2 regions of the Vibrio sp. R15-SG3-ISO1B genome follow, and region 1 is predicted to be linked to the other one. Evidence: predicted binding sites of a transcription regulator. Region 1 holds the regulator's gene; the other holds the start of a gene.
What was found. The regulator CRP, encoded in region 1, controls carbon source genes, mostly activating them, when cyclic AMP is high. The targets are predictions, from matches to a motif close to TGTGANNNNNNTCACA.

Region 2: the regulator CRP is predicted to act here: its motif matches at 1,504-1,519, upstream of rppH (RNA pyrophosphohydrolase).

What each region holds. Positions count from the first base shown of each region.
Region 1 covers NZ_JCBDGG010000041.1:67,721-73,646, forward strand. Annotated here, with positions in the region: gene AC6R0S_RS12250 (ABC transporter ATP-binding protein) at 1-399, shown strand, start outside; gene AC6R0S_RS12255 (TIGR02444 family protein) at 336-926, shown strand; gene AC6R0S_RS12260 (hydrolase) at 931-1,911, shown strand; gene AC6R0S_RS12265 (YheU family protein) at 1,966-2,178, shown strand; gene AC6R0S_RS12270 (phosphoribulokinase) at 2,273-3,142, shown strand; gene crp (cAMP-activated global transcriptional regulator CRP) at 3,400-4,032, shown strand; gene AC6R0S_RS12280 (DUF1338 domain-containing protein) at 4,212-5,012, opposite strand; partial or broken gene astD (succinylglutamate-semialdehyde dehydrogenase) at 5,132-5,926, opposite strand, start outside.
Region 2 covers NZ_JCBDGG010000034.1:102,585-108,510, forward strand. Annotated here, with positions in the region: gene AC6R0S_RS10455 (DUF6482 family protein) at 72-383, shown strand; gene mutH (DNA mismatch repair endonuclease MutH) at 391-1,056, opposite strand; gene rppH (RNA pyrophosphohydrolase) at 1,672-2,190, shown strand; gene ptsP (phosphoenolpyruvate--protein phosphotransferase) at 2,193-4,439, shown strand; gene AC6R0S_RS10475 (sulfite exporter TauE/SafE family protein) at 4,448-5,239, shown strand; gene lgt (prolipoprotein diacylglyceryl transferase) at 5,294-5,926, shown strand, end outside.

The DNA of each region.
Region 1 (5,926 bases):
GATCTCAATGACTACTATAAATGGCTGACGGAACAGCAAAAACAAGAGAGGCGTGACGCGCAAGACGCTCAACCTGAAAAAAGCACCACCAACAGCGCAGCCGCCAAGAAGGAGCAAAAGCGTCGTGAAGCAGAATTTCGTAAGCAGACCGCCCCTCTTCGCAAAACTCTGACAAAACTCGAAGAAAAAATGGATAAGTTGGGTAAAGCGCTCAATGACGCTGAAGTACAGCTGTCTGACAACAGCCTGTATGAAGCAGAAAATAAGGCTAAACTTAATCAAGTATTGGCGACTCAAGCAAGCTGCAAAGCTGAGCTTGAGGAGGTAGAAATGGAATGGATGGCAGGGCAAGAACAACTCGAACAGATGGAAGCAGCGTTCACGGACGCGAGCCAGTAGAGACCACCGAAGCACAAGCATCGCAAGACAGCGCGCAAGCCGCGCGGCTGTCACACGACGAGCTGTGGGCATTCTGCTTGCAATACTACAGCGTGCGTGAAGTGAAAGACGCCTGTCTTAGTATGCAAAACCGCTATGGTGGCAATGTCAATTTACTGCTGCTGGTACGCTGGTTAGATGAGCAGAGGCTCACCTTTGACGAGCAGGGCTGGGCAACGCTGCACGCTAGCCTGGCGCGATGTGAACCTCTGCTGCACAGCTATCGAGAGCTGCGCCGCAAGTTAAAACTTGGCGCGCCCGATACGCTCTACCGCGAGGCACTGCAATTCGAGCTAGAGCTAGAAAAACAGCAGCAGGTCGATTTGCTCACTGGCGTCAACACGCTCACACTGCAAGAGAATCAAGGCGAACCACTCACCTTGCACTATTGCCGGCAGCAGGATGCTGAGCCCCTCTACGCCGCGCTGCATACCGATTGGTATCCGACTGTCGGCAACCCGCCAAATACAGAAGCGAGCAAGGGATAGGCTTATGACACATTTTACCGCCGCGAAAGGACTCACCAATCCGCACCTGCAAACCTTGGCTCCGCGCCTGATTCGCAAAAAAGCCTTGTTTGAGCCTATCTGGCAAACACTTGATACGCCCGATGGCGACTTTCTCGATCTCGCTTGGAGCGAAGATTGGCAACAAGAGAGCGCCGCGCGCAAACCCATTTTCGTGCTGTTTCATGGCTTAGAAGGTTGTTTTTACAGCCCCTACGCCAACGGATTGATGCACGCGTTTTCTTCCCAGGGCTGGCTCGCCGTGATGATGCATTTTCGCGGTTGCAGCGGTAAACCTAACCACACCGCGCGCGCCTATCACTCAGGCGAAACCGAGGATGCTCGCCACTTTTTACGCCACCTCAACCACCTGTTTCCCGATCAAACCAAAGTCGCGGTCGGCATCTCTCTAGGCGGAAACATGTTGGCGAACTACTTAGCCGACTACCGCGATGAGCCACTGCTTGACGCGGCAACCATCGTCTCCGCGCCTTTGGATTTGTCGGCCTGCGCCGAGCGGATCGAGCAAGGTTTCTCCAAGGTCTACAAAACCTACCTGCTCTCCTCACTTAAGAAAAACGCGCTGCGTAAACATCATCTGTTAAAAGGCGAGCTCGATCTCTCTTATCAAAGCATCAAACGGGTCACTAAACTGATGGAGTTTGATGACCTCATCACAGCTCCCCTCCACGGTTTTAAAGACGCGCAAGACTACTACCAGCGCTGCTCTGGGATCCGTCGCCTGAAAGAGATCCGTCTGCCGACACAAATCATCCACGCCAAAGACGATCCGTTTATGACGCCCGACGTCATCCCGAAATTTGTCCTGCCAGACAACATCGACTACCGCCTGTTCGATCAAGGCGGCCACGTCGGGTTCCTCACTGGCAGCGCCATCAAACCGCGCTTTTGGTTGGAAGAGGCGTTGCCGGCGTACTATGAATCCCTAAGCGTTTCGAATCGTTAGCCCTTTCGGCATAATAGCCGCCTTCAACTTTCATCATAAATGAATGAGGTATTTATGATCATCCCTTGGCAACAGATCGCCCCTGACACCCTAGACAACCTGATCCGTGAATTTGTACTGCGTGAAGGGACGGACTATGGCGAGCAGGAAATCTCTCTTGACGAGAAAATCGCCCAGATCCGTCAGAGCTTGGTGAGTGGTGACGCGGTGGTGGTCTATTCAGAGCTGCATGAGAGCGTGGATATTCAACTCAAATCAAAGTTTTAATATTTCCAGTGCGTTAAAAAACGCCATACCGTGATCAATCAATAGAACATGCTATATTGGTCATCATTTGACAAGGAATAAGACAAGGTTTGTCATGTCAGCAAAACACCCCATTATTGCCGTAACGGGCTCTTCCGGTGCGGGCACAACCACGACCTCTGAAGCGTTTCGCAAAATGTTTAACATGATGCGCGTGAAACCGGCTTGGGTGGAAGGGGACAGTTTCCACCGCTTTACGCGCCCAGAAATGGATGTCGAGATCCGCAAAGCGCGCGAGCAAGGACGCCACATCAGCTACTTTGGTCCGCAGGCGAACGACTTCCCTGCGCTGTCTGAGTTTTTTAAGCAGTATGGCAATGAAGGCACAGGGCAAATTCGTCGCTACTTGCACACCTTCGATGAAGCCGTGCCCTACAATCAAATGCCGGGTACCTTCACGCCGTGGCAAGATTTGCCGGAAAATTCTGACGTGCTGTTCTACGAAGGACTGCATGGCGGCGTGGTGGATGGTGAGGTCAACGTCGCCCAACACGTCGACTTTTTGATTGGCATGGTACCGATTGTGAACTTGGAGTGGATTCAAAAATTCGTCCGTGACACGCGCGATCGCGGTCACTCACGCGAAGCGGTAATGGACTCGATTGTCCGCTCGATGGATGACTACCTCAACTACATTACCCCGCAATTTTCGCGCACCCACATCAACTTCCAACGCGTGCCGACCGTCGATACGTCCAACCCACTTAACGCTAAAGGCATCCCAAGTTTGGATGAAAGCTTTGTAGTGATCCGCTTGCGCGGCATCAAACAGGTCGACTTCCCATACCTGCTCGCTATGATTGATGGCTCTTTCATGTCGCGCCACAACACTATTGTCGTGCCGGGGGGTAAGATGAGTTTTGCGATGGAGCTCATCGTCAGACCTATCCTACAGCAGCTTATCGAGACGGGTAAAATTGGCTAGAGATCAGTCCTAAGACCCGTTTACTTGTCATACCGTGATCATGTGCACATTTTTGCGTAAACAATCACCAACTTGACACGATTAAAATCAAGAAATCCCTTTTGAAAAAGGCTACTATTTGTAACCGAAACAAAGATGGCTTGCAGCATTGAATAAGTGCTCTTATCCTAAAAAGCCTTGTTCAAGGCTTCGCGCCTTTTACTGGCGCGACAAAAATGGAAAGCGGCAAGCGTACCCTGCAGAGGAAGTGAGATATTATGGTTCTAGGTAAACCTCAAACCGATCCAACATTAGAGTGGTTCCTGTCACATTGTCATATTCATAAGTACCCATCAAAAAGCACATTGATCCACGCCGGTGAGAAAGCAGAGACGCTTTACTACATCGTCAAAGGCTCTGTGGCGGTACTGATTAAAGACGAAGAAGGTAAGGAAATGATCCTTTCTTACCTAAACCAAGGTGACTTTATCGGTGAACTTGGTCTATTTGAAGAAGATCAAGAGCGTACCGCTTGGGTTCGCGCTAAATCACCTTGTGAAGTTGCAGAGATCTCATTCAAGAAATTCCGTCAGCTTATCCAAGTCAACCCTGACATCCTGATGCGTCTATCTGCGCAAATGGCAAGCCGCCTACAAGTGACGAGCCAAAAAGTCGGTGACCTCGCCTTCCTAGACGTGACAGGCCGCATCGCGCAGACGCTACTTAACCTAGCGAAACAGCCAGATGCCATGACGCACCCAGACGGCATGCAAATCAAGATCACGCGTCAAGAGATCGGTCAGATTGTCGGCTGTTCACGTGAGACCGTTGGCCGTATCTTGAAGATGCTTGAAGAGCAAAACCTGATCTCCGCCCACGGTAAAACCATCGTCGTCTACGGCACGAGATAGGTGATTATTAGAGGCGAGTTCCTAGTGACGAGTTCCTAGAGAAAACCTTTAAAGATTAAGAAAGCCACCCTGTTTTACCAGCGGTGGCTTTTTATTTACCAGGACCTAGCCCCATCACCCACTACCTATTACCCATCACCCATTTAACCAGCCCCCCTCTAGGAACTAGCAACTAGGCACTAGGAACTTCCCCCATCCGTACTCTCAAATATCTTATCCGCTGACGCCGCGACAAACCCTGGGTAGAGCTCACCATTACTCATCGGATAGCGTTTGGCGAATTCGTAGAAGCCGCCTGGGATCACTTGCGTACCGTCACTAAAGCTCACCTCGACTTTGTCTGCCATGGTGGACGATTGCTCAAGCAGTACCTCTGGTGAGCCTTTCACTTCGCCACCCGACTCATTGATGACAAAGCCCGCTTGGCGCAGGTGCTCATTCACCGCCGCGACCTCGTCAAATGCCTTGAGCTGATTAACGCTTACGGTGAAATGGTTGGCCCCATAGCCGTGCGCCGCAAGCCATGCTGCGTACTCACTCTCTTGGGCGAGGGTTTGAAAATCTTCATAGCTGAGATCCCACAAACGGCCCGCATACAAAAACTCATGGCTTTGCAGTGCGTATGCCTCCACTTGTGCCACCAGCTTGCTGACAATGCGTTGCAGCGGCGCTGAGCACTCTTCGACTTTCAGCTCACTGATGAACACTTTTGGCAACGTCGGATCGGCGTGCTCGTAGTGCTTGGCGACCAAGTGTTTGCTCTCAAACAGGTAGTCACCGCACGCTTGGTAACCTAGCGCAATAAATGGCGCAGCCAATGTCTCGATACCGAGCGGCGCAATGTTAAAGGTGCGCAGCGCAATATGGTCATTGATCAGCGGCTCATCTTCTTCTAAAAGCTGATGAACCTTGGCCGCTTGAGGACATAGACGGGAAATATAGTCTTGCCACAGTAAATCGAACAGTTGAGCAGGCGTCATAACGTCTCCATGTTAATCGTGAAGCTGAATCGTAAAGCTGGTTCTTTAAAAGAATGGCTTAATCACAAACCTAGCAATGAATCGAACACCTTGGGCTCCAAGCGAGCCCAAGGTGCGTCTTACAGTTCTACACCCGGGCTTAACGTCTCAGGCAGCAAGGTGTGCTCGCCTTCCATCGACGCCATAGGGTAAGCGCAATAATCCGCAGCGTAGTAAGCACTTGGGCGAAGGTTGCCCGAGGCGCCCGGTCCGCCAAACGGCGCATCGCCACTTGCCCCAGTTAATTGGCGGTTGCGATTGACGATCCCTGCACGAATGTGGTCAACAAAGTAGGCCCACTCATCATCATCGGTGGACACCAGCCCAGCAGAGAGACCAAAGCGGGTGTCATTGGCCAGCTCAACGGCGCGCTCAAGACCTTGATAACGCACCACTTGCAGCAGCGGGCCAAAATACTCTTCATCTGGCAGCGCTTCGATGGCCGTGACATCAATAATCCCCGGAGTGACAAACGCCGCCTCGCCCGCTTTCGCTTCCACCAAGCTCACACCACCAAGGCTCTGCAAGTTCGCCTGTGCGTTGAGGATAAAGTGTGCCGCAGCTTTCGAAATTTGTGGGCCCATAAAAGGCGCTGGCTCTGCAAACGGCTGATCGACGCGCAGCTTGCGTGTGGCCTCAACCAAGCGATTGACCAAGGCATCGCCTTTGTCGCCCACAGGCACATAGAGACGACGTGCGCAGGTACAACGCTGCCCGGCACTGATAAAGGCCGATTGCAAAATGGTGTAGACCGTCGCGCCCAGCTCACCATAGTGCTCACTGATGACCATAGGGTTGTTGCCGCCCATCTCCAGTGCCAGCATCTTGTCTGGCTGACCGGCAAATTGGCGATGCAGCAGGTGACCTGTATTGGC
Region 2 (5,926 bases), on a different contig from region 1:
AACAATTTCGCAAGATTCTGCGTCTTGACTATGTTTAAGAGATCCAGGTCTTTAAGGGATGAAGGTGCGCGATGCAAAAAGTTCAGTTAGATAAATGGATCCACGGCGATCACAAAGAGAGTTATCAGCCACCCAAGGTGTTCGTTATCGGATGTTCCGATGTATCGCAATACTTGTTAGCGGTGGAATACAAGCATAAGCTCGAACCCATCAGAGAAGGAGAAGAGCCCCTTCATTTTGATTCGATAGAGCAGGTGAGAGAGGCGCTGTTGAAACTCGGTGTTGAGCGCGCCTACTTAAGATTGCACAACACCTATGATGAGTGTGGCTCGGGCAGTGGACCTCGTTTTCACGATGTGGCGTTGTCGCTCACGACGCATTGAGCTGGCGCTAAATAAAATGACGAGCGAGTATGTTGGCGGTAAATTGCGTACGCAAGTAAAAGCCGCGAGGTAGCGTCTTGATGCGTTTTCCTGTTGCGCCGTAGGCGTCGGTTGAGACTCGACTGTTGGCGGCTTTCGGTCTGATTTGCAGGACTTCACCGTGCTTAGCGGTAATGTGGCTGACTTGGCCAAGTACGATCATCTCCATCAGCTCTTCCCAGTCCGCTTGCAGTTGACGTTCTTCTTCGACACTTGGCGACCACAAAAGCGGGGAGCCAACACGCCGCTCTGGCAGTGGAATTTCTCGTTCCCCCTCAACCGGCACCCACAATACCCGTGATAACTTGTTTCTTACGTGGCTGTTTTCCCATGTTAAACCATGCACTCCCGTTAAAGGGGCGACACAAACAAAGGTGGTTTCCAGTGGCTTACCGCTATAACTGATGGGAATGGTCTTAAGTTCAATCCCGAGATGCTCAAAGTCTTGTTGTGGTTTGCTGCCTGCGGTAGCGCCTAAATGCCATTCCAGTAATTGACCGACCCAGCCTTTGTCACGCTGTAGATTTGCCGGCACCGTCATCTGGGCTTCCTGGGCGAGTTCTGCAAAGGTGAGCCCTGCGATTTGGCTAGCTCGTTCAAACAGTTCTTGCTCGGAGTGTGGGGCTGGTTTCATCAATACGATTCCTTAAGGTTGGTGAGACATTGTATCGAATCCATTCGAGCGATGAAATCTTGCTTGGGATCCCAAGTGGTGAAAGATCCTACTAAATAGACTTATCCACAGATTTTCATCGCCACTAAGCAATATTTTTAATATCTGGATCAATTAACAGGGGTTTGAGGGCTATTTTAGGCTTGATTTCTGCGGTTGTTGTTATTTTACACCTTGCTTGTGTGGATAAAGTGTCCTGTGGTGGATCTTTAACCGATCTGTGTTGTGCGTGAAATATGTCAGATAAAAAGGGATTGGTAATAACTTTCTTTCTTCTATTGCATTGTTTTTAAATGATTTTGTGGCGTAGCGTTCTTTCTGTTTTATTTTGCTAGGTGAGACTTGGCGGGAAAATGATCAGTTGAACCGAGATTCTTCACATAGTTATACACAGAAAAGGTGAATAAATGTGGGCCATGTCTCACAACTGTGTGAATAACTGTAGGGTTGACCGAAAAATATGCAGAGTAGGTGCGTGACGCCATAAATTGAGTGTGAGTCACAATAGGAAGTTTGCTCCGATTGGGGATATGTGGAAAAATCACTGTAATAAAAGATTTTACTAGAGGGTGGCCAGTGATAGATGGCGATGGTTACCGCTTAAATGTGGGAATTGTAATCTGTAACAACCATGGTCAGGTATTCTGGGCTAAACGATACGGACAACATTCTTGGCAGTTTCCTCAAGGGGGAATTGACGACGGTGAGACTCCCGAGCAAGCAATGTATCGGGAACTGTATGAAGAAGTGGGTTTAACAAAGAGTGATGTCACCATAGTGGCAACGAGTCGTCATTGGTTAAGGTATAAATTACCCAAACGGCTGGTTCGATGGGACTCAAAACCTGTTTGTATCGGGCAAAAACAGAAATGGTTCCTCCTGCGGCTAGATTGTGATGAAGCAAAGATCAATATGCAGCACGGGAGTTCCCCTGAATTTGATGGTTGGCGTTGGGTAAGTTATTGGTATCCGGTGCGACAAGTGGTTTCTTTCAAGCGTGATGTGTATCGCCGCGCAATGAAAGAGTTCGCCTCGATGGCAATGCCGTTCAAAGAACGCAGGACGAAAGGCAAACGTAAATACAAAAGAGGATAGACATGCTGTCTCAACTAAGGGAAATAGTTGAACAAGTTTCTAAGGTCGATGATGTGCATCAGGCCTTAGATGTATTGGTTAAGCAAACGTGCAACGCGATGAGTACGGAGTGTTGTACTGTCTATCTTGCAAATGAAGAAATGCAGCGCCTTGAGCTGATGGCGACTCAAGGTCTGCGCTTTAAAGGGGATAAAATCCATATCCGCTTTGAAGAGGGCTTGGTAGGTTTGGTCAAGCGCAGTGCTGAGCCGCTCAACCTCGCTGAAGCCTCCAAACATCCGGATTTCAAATACTTCTCCGAGCTCGGTGAAGAGATTTATCACAGCTTCCTTGGCACACCGATTATCCACCGTAAGCAAGTGTTGGGTGTTTTGGTGGTGCAGCAAAAGACGCCGCGTCAGTTTGACGAAATGGAGGAGTCCTTCCTTGTTACCCTAGCGGCGCAGCTTGCGGTAATTATTGCCCATGCTCAAACCCAAGGTCATTGGCGATTAGAGAAAAAGCAGCAAGCGATTCGAGGACTGCCTGCCTCAAGTGGTGTGGCCATTGGTGAGTTCTGGTGGGACGATACTCAGCCAGAGTTATCTGAGGTCTACCCAGCCTCGACACTGGATATCGAACGAGAGCAAGAGTGGCTCTTACTGGCGATTGAAGAAGCGCTCGGCGATTTTCGTCGTATGCGTAAAAAGCTCGACAGCGAAATCAACAAAGACGCTTTAGCCATTTTTGACCTCTTTACTCATTTGCTTAACGACCCCATGTTGCGCAAAGATCTCAAGTCGCAAATCCAAAAAGGCGATAGAGCTGACTGGGCGTTGAGACAAGTGGTCGAGTCCTACTCGAACCGTTTTGCCCGCATGTCGGATCTCTATCTACGAGAAAGAGCACAAGACATTCGCGAGCTGGGTCAACGCTTACTGTTTTTCTTGCACAATACCGACAAAGAGCAGCAATTGATTGAGCGCCCAATCATCCTCGTGGTGCGTGAACTGACCGCTTCTCTGCTCGCCTCTATCCCTAAAGACAAGTTACTGGCGGTGATTGCCTTAGAGGGCGCGGCGAACTCGCACGCCGCGATTTTGTCGCGTGCGCTCGGTATTCCGGCCGTGATGGGCGTAAACCTCAATCTCAAAGCGATCAATGGTAAGCAGGGGATTGTCGACGGTTACAGCGGTAAGATTCTGATTTCACCGAGCAAACAGTTACTGAGAGAGTATCGAGCGCTGGTCAACGAAGAGGCGGAGCTGTCTAACTTGGTCAATCAGACCATTCAAGCTCCGGCTTGCACTCAGGATGGTGAACGAGTGGAAGTGATGCTCAATGCTGGTCTGAGCGCAGACACCAACATTGCCATCAATCAGGGCGTTGATGGGGTTGGCCTCTATCGAACCGAAATTTCTTTTTTGCTTCAGCACCGGTTTCCCTCGGAAGAAGAGCAAACCCAGCAGTATCAAGCGGTACTCAATAGTTATCCAGATAAACGAGTGGTGATGCGCACGCTTGATATCGGCGGGGATAAAGCTTTACCCTATCTGCCGATTGAAGAGGACAATCCATTTCTTGGTTGGCGCGGTATCCGTTTTACCTTAGACCATCCCGATATTTTCTTGATGCAGATACGCGCGATGCTACGCGCGAGTACGACGCATCATAACTTAAGTATTTTGCTACCAATGGTATCAGGGGCGCAGGAGTTGGATGATGCCATCACGCTGATTGAGCGGGCTTATCAAGAAGTCAAACTGCTCGATGAGCGACTGAGCATGCCGCAAATTGGCGTCATGATTGAAGTGCCTTCGATGATTTATCTGCTTCCGATGATTGCTGAGAAAGTCGATTTTGTCTCTATCGGGACGAACGACTTAACTCAATACCTGTTGGCGGTGGATCGCAATAACTCACGCGTGGCCGATGTCTACGAATCTATGCATCCATCGGTGGTGATGGCTCTGGATCACATTCGCCGTACCTGCGATGAGTTAGGCATTCCGGTGTGCATCTGTGGTGAGTTGGCGGGCGATCCGATCGGGGCGATGTTGATGGTGGGGTTGGGGTATCGAAGCCTGAGTATGAATACCTCGAATGTCGCTAAGATCAAATATCTCCTCAGACATACTCAAGTCGATGAGCTGCAACATTTGGCGCAAAATGCGCTGTCACAAGCTTATGGAAAAGACATCTATGCTATGATGCAGGCCTTTTTTGAGCAGAAAGGTTTTGCCGGCTTTATTCGCGCAGGTAAACGATAGGATAGGCAGTGTTTGTAGTATTTCTTGGCTTATTGCTGGTACTCGGTGCCTTTGTCGGCATGATGGCTGGCTTACTTGGTATTGGCGGCGGTTTGATTGTCGTCCCCTCGTTGCTTTTCTTACTCCCATTGGCGGGGATTGATCCTGATATCGCCATGCACATGGCCCTCGCGACCTCGCTTGCATCGATTATCATCACTTCCGGCTCATCGGCCCTCAACCACTTTAAACTCGGTAATGTCGATATGTTCGTCATCAAGTGGCTGATGCCCGGTGTGGTGATTGGCGGCTTTCTTGGCGCGCACGTCGCAGAGTGGATACCGGCCGCTTACTTACCCAAAGTGTTTGGAGGCATTGTTCTGATGCTCTCTTTGCAAATGCTGTTTTCTCTCAAAGCCACTCAAACGAGAGAAATGCCAGGGCAGGCGGCAACGTTCTCGACGGGGATGGGGATTGGTGTGGTGTCGAGTCTGGCCGGGATCGGTGGTGGGTCATTGTCGGTACCGTTTCTCAATCGTCATGGGATTGAAATGAGAAAAGCGGTCGGGTCGTCATCGGTCTGTGGCTGTGTATTGGCCATCTCGGGCATGTTGGGGTTTATTCTTAACGGCATGCAGACACAAGCACTGCCCGCAGGCAGCCTGGGCTACGTCTATTTACCAGCCTTAGTGGCGATCGCCTCCACCTCAATGTTGACCACTCGTTTTGGCGCGACATTAGCGACCAGTATGCCAACCACGAGGCTGAAAAAAATATTTGCACTGTTTTTAATGTTCGTTGCGGGAACTATGCTACTGTGACGCACTCTCAACTTCTATCTTGAACTCATTGAACACCACAAGAGAATCTCTCCTATGTCCCAGGGATATCTAGACTTTCCAAATATTGATCCGGTATTACTCTCCATTGGCCCACTCTCTATCCGTTGGTACGGTTTGATGTACTTGGTGGGATTTGCTTTTGCTCTTTGGCTAGCGAACCGCCGCGCAGATAAGCCCGGCAGTGGCTGGACACGAGAGCAGGTGTCCGATTTGCTATTTGCTGGTTTTCTCGGTGTGGTCATTGGTGGCCGAGTTGGCTATGTGCTGTTTTACAACTTTGACCTCTTCCTTCAAGACCCGCTCTATCTGTTTAAAGTATGGACCGGCGGTATGTCATTCCACGGTGGCCTGCTGGGTGTCATTAGCGCGATGTTCTGGTACGCGAAAAAGAACGGTCGAACCTTCTTCGGTGTGGCCGACTTCATCGCCCCGCTGGTGCCGTTTGGTCTCGGTATGGGCCGTTTAGGTAATTTTATGAACAGCGAGCTGTGGGGGCGTGTGACGGATGTGCCTTGGGCGTTTGTCTTCCCAAATGGTGGTCCACTGCCGCGTCACCCGTCTCAGTTATACGAAATGCTGCTCGAAGGCATAGTGCTGTTCTTTATTCTCAACTGGTTTATTAAAAAGCCGCGTCCGCTTGGCGCTGTATCAGGGCTCTTCCTTGCC